Regions from separate parts of the Rhizobium atlanticum genome, predicted to be linked through region 1. Evidence: riboswitches for the same ligand, from Rfam matches in the RefSeq annotation. Region 1 holds a riboswitch; the other holds the start of a gene.
The links. Region 1 has a riboswitch for FMN ahead of PH551_RS10025 (DMT family transporter). Riboswitches for the same ligand answer to the same signal wherever they lie in the genome.
Positions count from the first base shown of each region.

Region 2: another riboswitch for FMN. It lies ahead of PH551_RS02125 (6,7-dimethyl-8-ribityllumazine synthase); the one in region 1 lies ahead of PH551_RS10025 (DMT family transporter).

Region 1 covers NZ_JAQJCJ010000005.1:236,764-244,366, reverse strand. The annotation lists gene PH551_RS10030 (esterase-like activity of phytase family protein) at 1-725, opposite strand, end outside; gene PH551_RS10025 (DMT family transporter) at 818-1,726, opposite strand; FMN riboswitch at 1,910-2,060, opposite strand; gene hupB (DNA-binding protein HupB) at 2,178-2,453, opposite strand; gene lon (endopeptidase La) at 2,660-5,077, opposite strand; gene clpX (ATP-dependent Clp protease ATP-binding subunit ClpX) at 5,481-6,758, opposite strand; gene clpP (ATP-dependent Clp endopeptidase proteolytic subunit ClpP) at 7,061-7,603, opposite strand, start outside.
Region 2 covers NZ_JAQJCJ010000001.1:438,886-446,488, reverse strand. The annotation lists gene PH551_RS02145 (adenylate/guanylate cyclase domain-containing protein) at 1-969, opposite strand, end outside; gene PH551_RS02140 (alpha-amylase family protein) at 1,212-1,436, shown strand; gene PH551_RS02135 (GCG_CRPN prefix-to-repeats domain-containing protein) at 1,515-1,823, opposite strand; gene PH551_RS02130 (SRPBCC family protein) at 1,998-2,444, opposite strand; FMN riboswitch at 2,789-2,931, shown strand; gene PH551_RS02125 (6,7-dimethyl-8-ribityllumazine synthase) at 3,011-3,445, shown strand; gene PH551_RS02120 (VOC family protein) at 3,592-4,281, shown strand; gene PH551_RS02115 (DUF1194 domain-containing protein) at 4,423-5,199, opposite strand; gene PH551_RS02110 (LysR family transcriptional regulator) at 5,376-6,278, opposite strand; gene PH551_RS02105 (SDR family NAD(P)-dependent oxidoreductase) at 6,467-7,192, shown strand; gene PH551_RS02100 (RidA family protein) at 7,186-7,603, shown strand, end outside.

The DNA of each region.
Region 1 (7,603 bases):
GTGTTGGCGTCGATGATGACGATCTCGTTGTTTTCCTGCAGCGTCAGGGCAATTTCATTCAGGCCGTTGAAAGCGACGAATTCCGGCTCCGGATCTTCAGGGGCAACACCGGCGAGACCATTCAGCGCCACATGCTTGATGGCGCCGCAGTCGACGGTGCCGTTGTTGACCTGGAAAACGGCGAGCTCGCCGGCCGGCATCTGCGGGATCTTGCCGTGATTGACCTCTTCGTCGCGTTCGTTTTCGATCGCGATGGCGCCGAGCGTCTTGTCATTGTTGAGGGCAATCGAATCCGGCTGGCCACCGAGATCGCAGGTGTTCTCGATCTTCTTCGTCGCCACGTCGACGATTGCGAGGCGGCCTGAGGGCTTGGCCTTGCTTTCGGAGGTGTTGACGGCAACCAGCGCCTTGCCGGCGCTCGAGGTAACCGATGTCGGCTCGCCATCCATCATCAGCGCGCCGGCGGCTTTCGGGGCCTTGGCGTCGGTAATGTCGATGAAGCCGATCGCGCCGAGCGGGCTGTCGCTATAGATCAGCGTGTTACCGTCGTCGGTCGCGGTGATGATTTCCGCGGATGTCGGCGAAAGCTTGTCCTTGTCAGCAGGCAGGTTCTGGGCGACCGGGAAGGAGGCGATGCGGTTGAAAACCGGCTCGGCCGCAGCCGGGACGGCACCGGATGCGAGAAGCACAGCAGTGAGCGCTGCCTTGCGCGATAAAATTGTCATGAAATCCCCCAATGTCGAAAGATCGAACAGAGGGGTTTTGCGGGACTGCCATGACAGAGACATGACAGCCCGCGCGTTTTCAGAGGTCGGCGTCAGGCCGGCGGCCTTTCCCGGCGCATCTCGTTTCGCATGATGAAGAGCGACGCTGAAAGAATGAGCGCGGCGCCCAGCCAGAGATAACCGGCCGGCGCGTAACCGAAAAACAGCCAGCCGGCGAGCACGTTCAGCGGCAGCTTCAGATCATCGAATGGCTGGATATAGGCGGCGTCGGCACTGGCATAGGCTAGGGTCAGCAGATATTGCGCCACGACCGTCAGGAGGCCTGCCAGAAGGAAGAGCGCGAGTGTCGTGCCTGTCGGTACGGCGAAGCCCGCCGCAAGTGCCAGACCGCCGTTGATCGGCGTCAGCAGCACCAACAGCCAGACGGTGATGGTCTCTGGCCTCTCGATACCGGTCAGGCTCTTGGTGATAAGCGAGGAGGCACCCCAGAGCAGCGCCGAGAGCACCGGCAGGAGCGCCGCCCAGGTGAAACTATCAGACCATGGCTGGAGGATGATCATCGCGCCAGCAAACCCGACACCAGTCGCTGCCCAGCGGGCCGGGCCGACGCGCTCACCGAGGAACAGGCGGGCGCCGAGGATAATGAAGAAGGGCGAGGTCATGACCAGCGCGATCGCCTGCCAGATCGGCACTGAGGCAAGACCGGAAACCCAGGCCTCGACACCAAGCGCGGCAAAGAGGACGCGCACGACGTGTCGCCAGGGATAGTCCGTACGCATGGCCGAAAGGCCTGATTTGCGCAGGAAGGGCAAGGAGAAGAGGAAGGCGAAGGCATATTGCCAGAAGGCTGCGGAGGCCGGCGGAAAGGCGAGCTTCATGGTCAGCCACTGGGTGACGACGTTGAGCAGCGAGAAGGCGACGCCTCCAAGCACCATGAAAGCAGCGCCGGCAACGGCGCGAGATTGCGAGACTGCAAGCGAATTCTGATTCATGTCTTCCATCCGGAACTACAGCGCCGCGCGTCTTTCCAGACGCGCAAAAGACGCTCTAGCGCTTTTAATTGCTGCATAGTTCATCCTTAAATCGATTCCGATTTAAGGAATTATGCAGGCGATCAACATAAATCAGGACGCTTGAGGCGACGGCGCGCAGAGGCCGGCAGTCCCCTGCCCGATCACGGCCATGCTCATTCTCTTTCTTCCAACTATACCGTCGGCTCCGGAATCGCACCGGATCTGCTGACCCTTCCCCGGCCGAAGCTTGAGAAGGCGCTCGCGGGCTCGGGCCACAGCCCTTACCGCCGGTGGGGACTTTCACCCCGCCCTGAGAACAGCATCGTTCGTAAAACAAGGCGCTGCCTGCGGCAAGCGGCAAAACAAAAGGGGTCCGGCAGCGCCGAACCCCTCGAAATCCTGCTCAGCCGTTCTCGTTTACGACTGGCGGACGATCAAATCAACCGTTGACGGCGTCCTTCAGGCCCTTGCCGGGCGTGAACTTCGGCACGTTGCGGGCTGGAATATCGACTTCAGCGCCGGTCGACGGGTTGCGGCCCTTCGTTGCAGCGCGATGAGAAACGGTGAAGCTGCCGAAACCAGCGAGGCGGATATCGCCCTTGTTCTTGAGTTCGGCCTGGACAACGTCGAAAACCGCGTCAACAGCGGAAGCCGCGTCAGACTTCGTCAGTCCTGCCTTTTCGGCCACTGCGGACACGAGTTCATTCTTGTTCATGTTTCCACCCCTTTCTAAATGGTATGAAACGACTCAAATGTAAGCTAGGCGCAGAATAGGTTTCATCAGGCCCGCCGGGAACCCAAAAGCCCTGCAAATCAAGGAAAAGCAAGCGTCTCCATGACGTTTTCACAAAAAAGGCTGGCGTTTCCGCCAGCCTTTTCGCGTCTTTTGCGCCAATAGGGCACAAATGTGGCAAACGCCACTCAATGAGCGATCGTTGCGCCCGTATCGTCAAGGCCTTCGACCGAGGTGATAACAGGCGTTTCCACCGTGCCATCCCACTCGATCGGCTCCGGCCGGCGGATCAGCGCGTGCTTGATCACCTCGCCCATCCGGGAGACCGGGATGATCTCCATGCTGTTCTTCACGTTGTCCGGAATCTCCGCCAGATCCTTTGCGTTTTCCTCCGGAATCAGCACCTTCTTGATGCCGCCGCGAAGCGCTGCCAGCAGCTTTTCCTTGAGACCGCCGATCGGCAGCACCCGGCCGCGAAGGGTGATTTCACCGGTCATGGCCACATGCTTGTTGACCGGGATGCCGGTCATGATCGAAACGATGGCGGTTGCCATGGCGACACCGGCCGACGGGCCATCCTTCGGCGTCGCACCTTCCGGCACGTGCACGTGGATGTCGTTCTTTTCGAACATCGGCGGTTCGATGCCGAAATCGACAGCGCGCGAGCGGACGTAGGAAGCCGCCGCCGAGATCGATTCCTTCATGACGTCCTTCAGATTGCCGGTAACCGTCATGCGGCCCTTGCCCGGCATCATCACGCCTTCGATGGTCAGCAGCTCGCCGCCGACTTCCGTCCAGGCAAGGCCGGTCACGACGCCGACCTGATCCTCGCCCTCGGCTTCGCCATGGCGGAAGCGCGGGACGCCGAGATAGTCGGCGATGTTGGCGGCCGTCACGTGAACGGACTTCGTCTTGCCCTTGATGATCTCGGTGACCGCCTTGCGGGCGAGCTTCATCAATTCGCGTTCGAAGCTGCGGACACCGGCTTCGCGGGTGTACTGCTGGCTGATCGCCATCAGGGCATCGTCGCTGACCGAGAATTCTTCCGGCTGCAACGCATGTTCCTTGATAGCCTTCGGCAGCAGGTGCCGCTTGGCGATCTCGCGCTTTTCATCTTCGGTGTAGCCGGCGATACGGATGATCTCCATGCGGTCCATCAGCGGTGCAGGGATGTTCAGCGTATTCGCGGTCGTGATGAACATCACATCCGACAGGTCGTATTCGACTTCCAGATAGTGGTCCATGAAGGTCGAGTTCTGCGCCGGATCGAGCACTTCGAGCAGGGCCGAAGACGGATCGCCACGGAAATCCATGCCCATCTTGTCGATTTCGTCGAGCAGGAAGAGCGGGTTGGACTTCTTCGCCTTCTTCATCGACTGGATGACCTTGCCGGGCATCGAGCCGATATAGGTGCGGCGGTGACCGCGGATTTCGGCCTCGTCGCGAACGCCGCCGAGCGCCATGCGAACATACTCACGGCCGGTTGCCTTGGCGATCGACTGGGCGAGCGAGGTCTTGCCGACGCCCGGAGGGCCGACGAGGCAGAGGATCGGGCCCTTGATCTTGGTGGCGCGAGCCTGCACGGCGAGATATTCGACAATGCGTTCCTTGACCTTGTCCAGACCGAAGTGATCGGCCTCGAGGATCTTCTCGGCATTGTTGAGGTCGGCCTTGATCTTCGACTTCTTGCCCCACGGAATGCCGAGCAGCCAATCCAGATAATTGCGCACGACCGTGGCCTCCGCCGACATCGGGCTCATCTGGCGCAGCTTCTTCAGCTCCGCCTCGGCCTTTTCACGGGCCTCCTTGGACAGCTTGGTCTTGGAGATGCGCTCTTCCAGTTCGCTCATCTCGTCACGGCCTTCCTCGCCGTCACCGAGCTCCTTCTGGATCGCCTTCATCTGCTCGTTGAGATAATATTCGCGCTGGGTCTTCTCCATCTGGCGCTTGACGCGCGAGCGGATGCGCTTTTCGACCTGCAGCACCGAGATCTCGCCTTCCATGAAGCCGAGAGCCTTTTCGAGACGCTGCTTGACGCTCGTCGTCTCCAGCATCTCCTGCTTCTCGGTGATCTTGATCGACAGATGCGAGGCGACCGTATCGGCGAGCTTGGAATAGTCGTCGATCTGGCTGGCGGCACCGACCACTTCCGGCGAAATCTTTTTGTTCAGCTTCACATAGCTTTCGAATTCGGAAACGACCGAGCGCGACAAAGCTTCCAGTTCGACCGGATCGTCATGGGGCTCCTCGAGCACATGGCCGAGCGCCTCATAGAAATCCTCACGGCTCGTATAAGTGTCGATCTCGGCGCGGGCGCGGCCTTCGACCAGAACCTTGACGGTGCCGTCAGGCAGCTTCAGCAGCTGCAGCACGTTTGCCACGGTGCCGACATTGTGGATCGCCGAAGGGTCCGGATCATCGTCGCTGGCGTTGATCTGCGTCACCAACATGATCTGCTTGTCCGAGCCCATGACCTCCTCGAGCGCACGGATCGACTTTTCCCGTCCGACAAACAGCGGCACGATCATATGCGGGAAAACCACGATGTCACGCAAAGGCAGAACAGGGTAGGCAGTGCTGCTCGCTACAGACGTTTTCTTCGTCATTTTTTATCCTTTCCATCGTCCCGTTGCCGGGCTCTTTGCACGGCCGCTTGGGATCAGCCGGCACTCTCACTTGGCCTACAAGTGGAGGTTCTCACTATGCTTTTCAAGCCACGCTAACGCCCTCGTTCCCCGGATATGACAGCTTCGTTACAACGGAACACCAGCACTATGAAACGCGTGGCTGGACCGGCGCTTACCACTTCCGACCCGGCTATATACAACGCCAGCAATACACTCACGGAATCACTGCATCATTGCCAAGCATCGCCCCTTGCGCAACATCGGCAAAGGCAAGCTCCAGTTCCCACCGGCAAAATACTAACAGCGCCTCGCATGGTTTTTCAAATAGAAAGGGGCTCGCCCATGGCAAGCCCCTTAAAATAACGGTGCGAAAACCACGAGATTACGCGGAAGCGTTGGCTTTTTCTTCCTGACGATCGGCATAGATGTAGAGCGGACGAGCCGAGCCGCGCACCACCTCCTCCGAGATGACTACCTCGCGCACGCCTTCCAGCGTCGGCAGTTCGAACATCGTGTCGAGCAGGATCTTCTCCATGATCGAACGAAGGCCGCGGGCGCCGGTCTTGCGCACGATCGCCTTGCGGGCGATTTCGCGCAATGCATCCTCGTGGAAGGTGAGTTCCACATCTTCCATCTCGAACAGCCGCTGATACTGCTTGATCAGCGCGTTCTTCGGCTCGGATAGGATCTGGATCAGCGCGTCCTCGTCGAGATCCTCGAGCGTCGCCAAAACCGGCAGACGGCCGATGAACTCGGGAATGAGGCCGAACTTGACCAGATCTTCCGGCTCCAGTTCGCGCAGGACTTCGCCGACGCGGCGGTCGTCCTGAGCCTTGACGGTCGCGCCGAAGCCGATCGAAGTCTTCTCGCCGCGGGCGGAGATGATCTTGTCGAGGCCGGCGAAGGCGCCGCCGCAGATGAACAGGATGTTCGTCGTGTCGACCTGCAGGAATTCCTGCTGCGGGTGCTTGCGGCCGCCCTGCGGCGGAACGGAAGCGACCGTGCCTTCCATGATCTTCAAGAGCGCCTGCTGCACGCCCTCGCCCGAGACGTCGCGGGTGATCGACGGATTGTCGGACTTGCGCGAAATCTTGTCGACTTCGTCGATGTAGACGATGCCGCGCTGCGCGCGTTCGACATTGTAGTCGGCCGCCTGCAGGAGCTTCAGAATGATGTTTTCGACATCCTCGCCGACATAGCCGGCTTCCGTCAGCGTTGTCGCATCCGCCATGGTGAAGGGAACGTCGATGATGCGGGCGAGCGTCTGGGCCAGATAGGTCTTGCCGCAGCCTGTAGGTCCGACGAGCATGATGTTGGACTTCGCCAGCTCGACTTCGCCGTTCTTGGAGGCGTGCGCCAGGCGCTTGTAATGGTTGTGAACGGCGACCGACAGGATCTTCTTCGCCTGCCTCTGGCCGATGACGTATTCGTCGAGGACCTTGATGATGTCCTGAGGCGTCGGGACGCCGTCGCGGGACTTGACCATCGAGGACTTGTTCTCCTCGCGGATAATGTCCATGCACAATTCGACGCATTCATCGCAGATGAAGACGGTCGGTCCGGCAATCAGTTTCCGGACTTCGTGCTGGCTCTTTCCGCAGAACGAACAATAGAGGGTGTTCTTGGAGTCGCCGCCGTTGCTGCCGCTGACCTTGCTCATATCACTTTCCTTCCAGCACGCCGCATTTCAAGGCGAAATCGCGGTCCACTCTATCAGCTCCTGGCGGCACTCCGTTTCCGGAGCCTTTGCCGAGAAGGGCTTCAGGGGCTACAAACCGGTCCCAATCAACCATGTCAGGGTCCCGGCGGCAACGAATTCCCCTTCGAATGCCGAATGCTATGTCATAAAAATTCAACATAGCATTAATAGTTACTATTAGCGTCTTCGTCGCCAGTTGAAAGCCTTGTTCGATCACAAATGAGATAGAACTGTGGCGAGGAAAACACCATCCCAATTAATTACTAGGCCTGCTCGCCTTCCATCTCGAGGCGTGATGTCAGAACCTTGTCGATGACGCCCCAGCCCTGGGCCTCGTCCGCATCCATGAAATGGTCACGATCGAGCGTCTTTTCAACTTCCTCGTAGCTGCGGCCGGTGTGCTTGACATAGACCTCGTTCAGCCGGCGCTTCATCTTTAGGATGTCGCGGGCGTGGCGCTCGATGTCCGAGGCCTGGCCCTGGAAGCCGCCCGAGGGCTGGTGAACCATGATGCGGGAATTCGGCGTGGCGAAGCGCATGTCTTTATGGCCGGCCGCCAGCAGCAGCGAACCCATGGACGCGGCCTGGCCGATGCAGAGCGTCGAAACCGCCGGTTTGATGAACTGCATCGTGTCGTAGATCGCCATGCCCGCGGTGACGACGCCACCGGGAGAATTGATGTAGAGAGCGATTTCCTTCTTCGGGTTTTCCGCCTCGAGGAAGAGAAGCTGGGCGCAGACGAGCGTCGCCATGTGATCCTCGACGGCGCCGGTCAGGAAGATGATGCGTTCCTTCAACAGACGGGA
Region 2 (7,603 bases), on a different contig from region 1:
CGGCTTGCAGAGCCCTTCCAGCCGGCTGACCAGATTGACCGCCGGGCCGATGGCGGTGAAGTCAAGCCTGTCGGCGGCGCCGATATTGCCCCAGAGGATTTCGCCGAAATGCAGGGCAGCCCCGAAGGGCAGCGGCGCCAGCCCCTCAGCCTCACGCATCCGATCGAGATGAACCATGCCGGCGCGGCAGGCGGCGACAGCCCGAAGCGCCGCCTCACAGGCCTCTCGATCAGCTCCTGCCCCGTTGCCGGAAGCAGCAGTGACGGGAAAGATCGCCAGCACGCCGTCACCGATGAATTTCAGCACCTCGCCGCCGAAGGCATGCACGGCGCCGGCGACGCGGTCGAAATAAGCGTCGAGCGCGGATATCATCGCCTGCGGCTCCGTCACTTGGGAAAGCGCGGTGAAATCCCGCAAATCGGCGCAGAGAAGAGCGGCGCGAATGGTTTCGCCTGTGCCCCGGGCGAGCGCACCCGACTGAACGCGAGCCGCACTGCGCCGGCCGAGGTAGGCTTCCAGCAGCGCCGCCTGCGCTTCCCGCGCCGCAAGGACTGCGAGCGGCGCCGCAGCAAAACGCGCGACGTCCTGCAGCCGCGCGGCTTCATCAGGAGAAAATTCGTCCGCCCCTGCCCCCTTGCCGATGCCCGCCCAGCCGAGCACGGCGCCGTCCCGCGAAGCTCCAATCCTCTCCTCCCAAACCGGCCCGAGCCCGGCTAGCCATTCGCGCCCGGCATCGCTTTGCGGTGCGGCGGCAAACCCCAGCGCCTCAATGACGGCTCCGGTTTCCGCCCGCCACAGCCAGCTGCGCCGCGCTATGATCGGATGCGGCACCGAAAGTGTCAGCGCGCCGCCGGAAAGCTCCAGGCCGTCGGCCAGCAGCCGGCGCCCGAGCTCGGCCAGAAACCGTTCGGGGCCGGGCGAAGCCGCAGCCTCGTCAATCAGCCAGGCAATGGAGGAAGGCAGATCCATGAGTTAACATTGGCATTGCAACAGGACGCGGGCAACCCCGGGACATCAGCCAGACACCTGTGGTGGATTTCCTATCGGCACTTGCCCCCGCCGATTCCCTCCGCAACCCTGTCAACCCCACCTCCCAACAACTCTGTGGAAAACCATTCATCACGGTGGAAAACAACCCAATAAACACCTTTAAATTGCGCGACATTGATTCGATTATGTGCGAACTTGTCATTAGCGATTGAGGGGTTGCTATGGGCACGACATACTGGCCGAAAGACCCGCTGGACGGGAATGACATGACCCTGCTGACGTCGATCCTTCGGCGCTGGTGCGCGCGTTATGGGATCGAGTTTACAGCCGAAGAAAGCAAACGGAAGGCGAAGGAACTCGTCGAATGGTTCGAGTTCGGTGTCAAGGATCCGGCCGAGCTCGAAGAACTGATCGACGGAAAGCACTGGCTCGTCAGCCGCATCTGAGCGCAGCGTTATTTCAGCTGATAAAGGCCGGGCGAAACATCGCACCGGCCCTCGTTCGTTTGCCTCTGTCAAAAAGTTTTAGTAGTCATCGCGCCAGCGGCGTTCGCGGTCCCAGCGCCCCTCATAGCGCCAGCGCGGGCCATCCCAATCGCGATGACGCCGCTCCCAGCCCCAGCGGGGCGGACCGCCATAGAAAGCTACAGGCGGCGGGCGGCGCCAGTTGCGCCGGCATTCGCCCCAGCGGGTCAGATGCCAGCCGCGACCACAGGCGTAGTCGACCTTTGTGACAGTGCTCTCAACCTTGATTGCCCCGATCGGCATCGCCTGAGCTGTGCCAATCGAGAGGCTGCCAGCGAGCAAGGCAGCCGCGATAGAAAGTGCCTTCATCGAAAACTCCATTTCATCCAGCCGCAATCACCTTAGGACCGCCAAATTGAACTGGAGATGAACTGCGCGTTCATGTTTGCGGACGATAAAGCAGCACTTTTTTTGACCGCAGCGGACCGTTCTTCCCGCAGCGTCAAGCGCTTGGGGAGCATCCCGTCGCCTGCCGAAAACCGTTCATGTCCTTCCGTAAAAAGGATCTGGACCCGGGTCCCGCCCGGCCGCGACTTCCGTGAGCCGGCCGAGATAATGCGCCCAGCCCTCCTCATGACCGGCGCATTGCTCCGCACTCGGCAGACCGCTATGGGTGAGCCGCAAAAGCGTTCCGCCTCCTTGCTCGATCAGGTCGATCTCGACCAGGCTCGATCCCGGCGGCACCACCTCGCTGCCATCCCAGCCGAAGCTGTAGGCAAGCCGATGCACCGGCACCACCTCGCGAAACGAGCCGCGCGCAAAACGGGCGCCGGTGACGTTGACGAGATAGAGCCCACCCGGCTCCGGCTCGACCTCGGCCTCCGTCCCCATCCAGCGCAGGATCTTCTCGGGATCGGTCATCAGTGCAAACACCGCCGCCGGCGGCGCCGCAAGATGCGCCTCGCGGCGCACGACGAAAGATTCTGGCATCGCTCTCTCCCATGGTTGCTGCTCTACCCCTCAATGAGGCGGAGCAGCATGCCTTTTCGACATGGATGTCCTCAGCGGAAGCATGTAGGTGGATGCGCACGCTGCGCAAGGGGGGAGAAGGGGGATCCGGTAGCGTCTTGCTCCTTTCAGAAACGTCGCTTGTGAAAGCGCGGACAGGCAACTTGCTCGCCTTCGCCCCAGCGGGGAGAGATGCCCGTCAGGGCAGATGAGGGGGGTGAGGAGCATCAGCAACGAACGCCTTGAGCGAAAGCGAAGGGCAAATGACCACCACCGACGAAAACGTCTTCCCTATTGCCAGCCCGCCGCCTTGGCCCTATTGTCCGCGCCGTTCTCAGGGCGGGGTGAAAGTCCCTACCGGCGGTATGCAGTTTCGATTGCGAGCCCGCGAGCGCCTTCCTCGGAAGGGTCAGCAGATCAGGTGAGATGCCTGAGCCGACGGTCATAGTCCGGATGAAAGAGAACGTGCGCTGCTGCTGCCCTCCGGGCTGGCTGCGGATGCTCGTGATCGCCTTGGGTGATGTGTCTGTACGCCAAAGGAGATTACCATGACACCCACCCGTTATGCCTTCGTCAAAGCCGGCTGGCACGCCGATATCGTCGACCGTGCGCTCGAAGGTTTCCAACAGCTTGTTCCCGCCGAACAGATCGACGTATTCGACGTCCCCGGCGCCTTCGAAATGCCGCTGCTGTCGCGCGATCTTGCCGCGAGCGGGCGCTATGCCGCCGTCATTGCCGCCGCCTTCGTCGTCGATGGCGGGATCTACCGCCACGAGTTCGTCGCCCAGGCCGTGGTCGATGGCCTGATGCGCGCCGGCATGGATACCGGCGTGCCGGTGCTGTCGGTCTCACTGACACCGCATCACTATCAGGAAACCGAGCATCACACGCAGATCTACCGCGCTCATTTCGTCGAGAAGGGCCGTGAGGCTGCGCGCGCCGCTCTGATGATCGGCAAAACGCGCGCCGCCCTTGCTGCTTAAAAGCTAGCGCAACAGACGGCGGGATGGCCCGCCGTCTTCTTCATGTCGACTGAAGAATTGATTCGACGCTCCACCCGCGCTGTGGTCCACTCGCTCCTGACATGTATCGCCATTCTTAATGCGTCCAAACCTCAAGGGAGCTGAAGATGAGCAATGCAATGCGCAGTGAACCCCTAACCGAATCCATGAAAACACGACCGGTCGACACCAAGCTCGAAGTGGTCGTCATTCCCGTTTCCGACGTCGACCGCGCCAAACGTTTTTACGAGAGCCTTGGCTGGAGGCTCGACGCCGACTTCGCCAATGATGCCGATTTCCGCGTGATCCAGTTCACCCCACCGGGCTCCGGTTGCGCGATCATCTTCGGCAAGAATGTCACCGCCGCCGCTCCCGGCTCCGCCCAAGGCCTCTATCTCATCGTCTCCGACGTCGAGGCCGCAAGGCGCGATCTCATCGCCCGCGGCGTCGAGGTGAGCGAGGTCTTCCACGATGCTTCAGGCGTCTACGCCGGCAAGGACGAGCCCTATCTCTTCGGGCGCCTGCGCATCGCCGGCCGCGACCCCGACCACCGCAGCTATCGTTCCTTCGCCTCGTTCAAGGATCCCGATGGCAACGGCTGGCTGTTCCAGGAAGTCACCACACGCCTGCCGGGACGCATCGACGCCGATGAGACCGCCTTCTCGACATCGAGCGACCTCGCCGCCGCCCTCCGCCGCGCCGCCGAGGCCCACGGCGAACACGAGAAGCGCAATGGCGGCAAACACGACGAGAACTGGCCGGACTGGTACGCCGAATACATGGTCAGCGAACAGACCGGCAGGCAGCTGCCGTTATAGGTGGCGGCACGGAGCAGCCGCCTTGCCCGTCGGCACCTCAAGGTGAGGCTCTTCAAGCGGCAGATGCTTTCTTCTTTGCTTTATCGGTATGCCATGTGACAACCACACGGCATACCCTCTCCGGGCTCATCAGGTCGCGACTCACCGATCGAATATATCCCGCCACTGCTTCTCGCCGATCAGACAGTCCGACGTCGGCGCGTCGGCGGCTATCCTCTCCACCGTCGGCGAGGGTGAAATGCCGCTGATCTCGAGCACCAGCTTGCGGCGCACGGCGATGGCGAAATCCTCAATCCTGTGGACCGGCAGCACGAAGCTGCCGGGGCCGCCGATCACGCAATCGGCGTAATATTTGTCGAGCCCTCCGGGAGCATCGGAAGGACGCAGCATTATCGCCAGCCCGTTGATGATCATGCCCGACGCCATCGCCTTGTCCCTGGTGCCCGTCACCGGGCTGCCGGAATTGTTCGGACCGTCGCCGGAGACGTCGATCACCTCACGCCTGCCGCGAAAGGGTCCGGTGGTGATCATGCTGGCGCCCTGATCGATGGCTGTTGAGATCGAGGTGCGCCGTTGCGTGGCTATCGGCCGGGCGCCAAGCTTATCGGCGAAGGCGATCGCATCCGCTTCCGTCTCAATCACCTGCCAGTCGATCATCGAATCCTGGACGACATAGCCCGCCCATTCGAAATAGCTGATGGCGATGCGGCCGGTGAGCCCGCCCTTGACCGCATCGATGAATTCCTTGTGCTTGAGCGCCTCGACATAACCGTCGCGCTGAATGCCGATCTCTTCGAAATCCATTGACCGCGAGGTGTCGACGGCAAGCACCAGCGTCACATCAACTTCGTTTGCGCCCGCCCCAGCTGTCGGCACGACTCCGGTAAGACCCATGAGCACCGCAAGTGTGGTCAGCATCGGCAAATCCCCGCGCATCGAGCAGGGAAATGTAACACAGCTTGGCCGGCGAAGGACGCCCGGCCTCGTGCGGGGTTTCAATTTTCGGTGATATCAGGAGCGCCTGCCTTGCCCCTCAAGGCCGCTGCGGGGAACTCATAGAGAGAGACTCTCCTGCCATGCAGCTTTCCAGGACCTCAACGCAAAGGCGACCATAAAGGGTTCTTCCACGCCTTCAGCGCTTCCAGAAAAACCTGCAGGCGCAGCGGCAGGAAGCGGCGGGTGGGATAGACGGCGTGCACGAAGATTTCCGGCGAGGACCAGTCCGGCAGCAGGCGAATGAGCTCGCCTCGGTTGATCTCTTCGTCGCAATAGGTCGAAGGCAGCAGCCCGATACCGTGGCCGCGATAGGTAAAGGCGCTGACCGCCTCGAAGTCCCGACTGGAGACCGGCCCGGACACGCGCACGTGGGCCGACTTGCGGCCGCTGACAAGATGCCAATCCGCCTCGCCGTTGCGGCCGTTCAGGAGCACGCATCGATGATCCTTCAGGTCCTCGGGCTTTGATGGAAGCGCCCTGCCCTCGAGATAGTCGGTTGTCGCAACCAGATAGCGCACACTCCGGCCGAGCCGCTGCGCGACGATGGAAGAATCCTTGAGTTCGCCGAAACGAATGGCGAGATCGACATTCTCGGCGACCAGATCGAGGAAAAGGTTGGTGACGAAGAGATCGATCTGGATATCGGGATATGTCCTCAGGAAGGACGAGATGAATTCGTAGAAGACGTCCTGCCCGAAGATGACGGGCACGGAGATCTTCAGCAAGCCTTCCGGCTTCCTCTGCGTCTCCGTCAGCGCCTGCTCGGCGTCCATAAGATGGGCGAGCGGTTCGCTGCACCTGTCGTAATAGGCTCGACCCTGCGCGGTAAGGCTGAGCTTGCGGGTCGTGCGCTGCAGCAGCGTCACGCCGAGCTGCTCTTCAAGCGACGTCACCTTCCGGCTGACGGTTGAAACCGGCATGCCGAGGGAAAAGGCCGCACGGCTGAAGCTGCCATACTGCGCCACCTTCACGAAAACAGCGATGTCGTTGAGATCGGCCATGCGCCCATTTTTGCATTGATGCAAAAGAGAATCCAGATATTTCCATCTAATCGGGGAATGGAGTTTTCGCCATATTCACTTTGCGAAAACAACCACAACCCAGATGGCGGCGCGATCGCGGCGGCCCCATCTCGAGCGACCCGGCCGATCAGGCGCGACGTTGCCCGAACCAGATCACGGAGTTCAACATGACTACGGATAAGACTGTCATCGTTACGGGCGCCTCCCAGGGTATCGGCGCAGGCCTCGTCAACGCCTTTATCGCGCGCGGCTACAATGTCGTCGCCACCTCGCGCCAGGTCAGCGCCTCGGACGCCTTCGAGGCCTCCGACCGGCTGGCTCTCGTCGATGGCGACATTGGCGATGCCGAAACCGCAGCGCGGGTTGCAAAGACCGCGATCGATCGCTTCGGCTCTATCGACGCGCTCGTCAACAATGCCGGCATCTTCTTGGCCAAGCCGTTTGTCGATTTCACGATGACGGATTTCCGGACGTTGTCTTCGACCAATCTCGAAGGTTTCATCCATCTGACCCAGCTGGCCGTCAGACAGATGCGCGCGCAGAAGTCAGGCGGCAGCGTCGTCAGCATCACGACGCCATTGACCGATCATCCGATCGCCGGCTTCTCCGCTTCGGTGTCGATGATGACGAAAGGCGGCATCAACGCCATCTCCAAAAACTTGGCGATGGAATATGCGAACGAGAAAATTCGCTTCAATATCGTCGCTCCCGGTGTCGTGGACACGCCACTGCACAAGGACAATCCGAAGGATTTCCTGAGCACGCTCTCTCCGATAGCAGGCATTTCCAATGTCGACGAGATCGTCGAAGCGGTCCTCTTCCTGACGGAAGCCCCACGCATCACCGGGGAGGTGCTGCACGTCGACGGCGGCGCACATCTGGGCAAATGGTAAACCATCAAAAAGCGCAGGCAGCCGGCGCGGAACAGCGGCTGCGGGACCTCGGCATCACGCTTCCCCCGCCGCCGACGCCCTTCGGGGCCTATGTCGAGGCGATCCGGACAGGCAATCTCGTCTTCTTCAGCGGCATGCTGCCGGTCGTCGACCGCAAGCCGCGGTATATCGGCCGCATCGGCGGCGCGTTGACATTAGAGGACGGCAGGAAGGCCGCCGAAACGGCGACGCTCAGCGCCCTCGCCGCCGCCAGAGAGTACCTCGGCTCGCTGGACAGGGTCGTCAGCGTCGTCAAGCTCGGCGTCTATATCGCGACCGAAGGCGATTTCCGCGACCACCCGAAGGTCGCTGATGGAGCATCCGAAATGCTGCTCCAGGTCTTCGGCGATGAAAGACTCTCCGGCCGCGTCG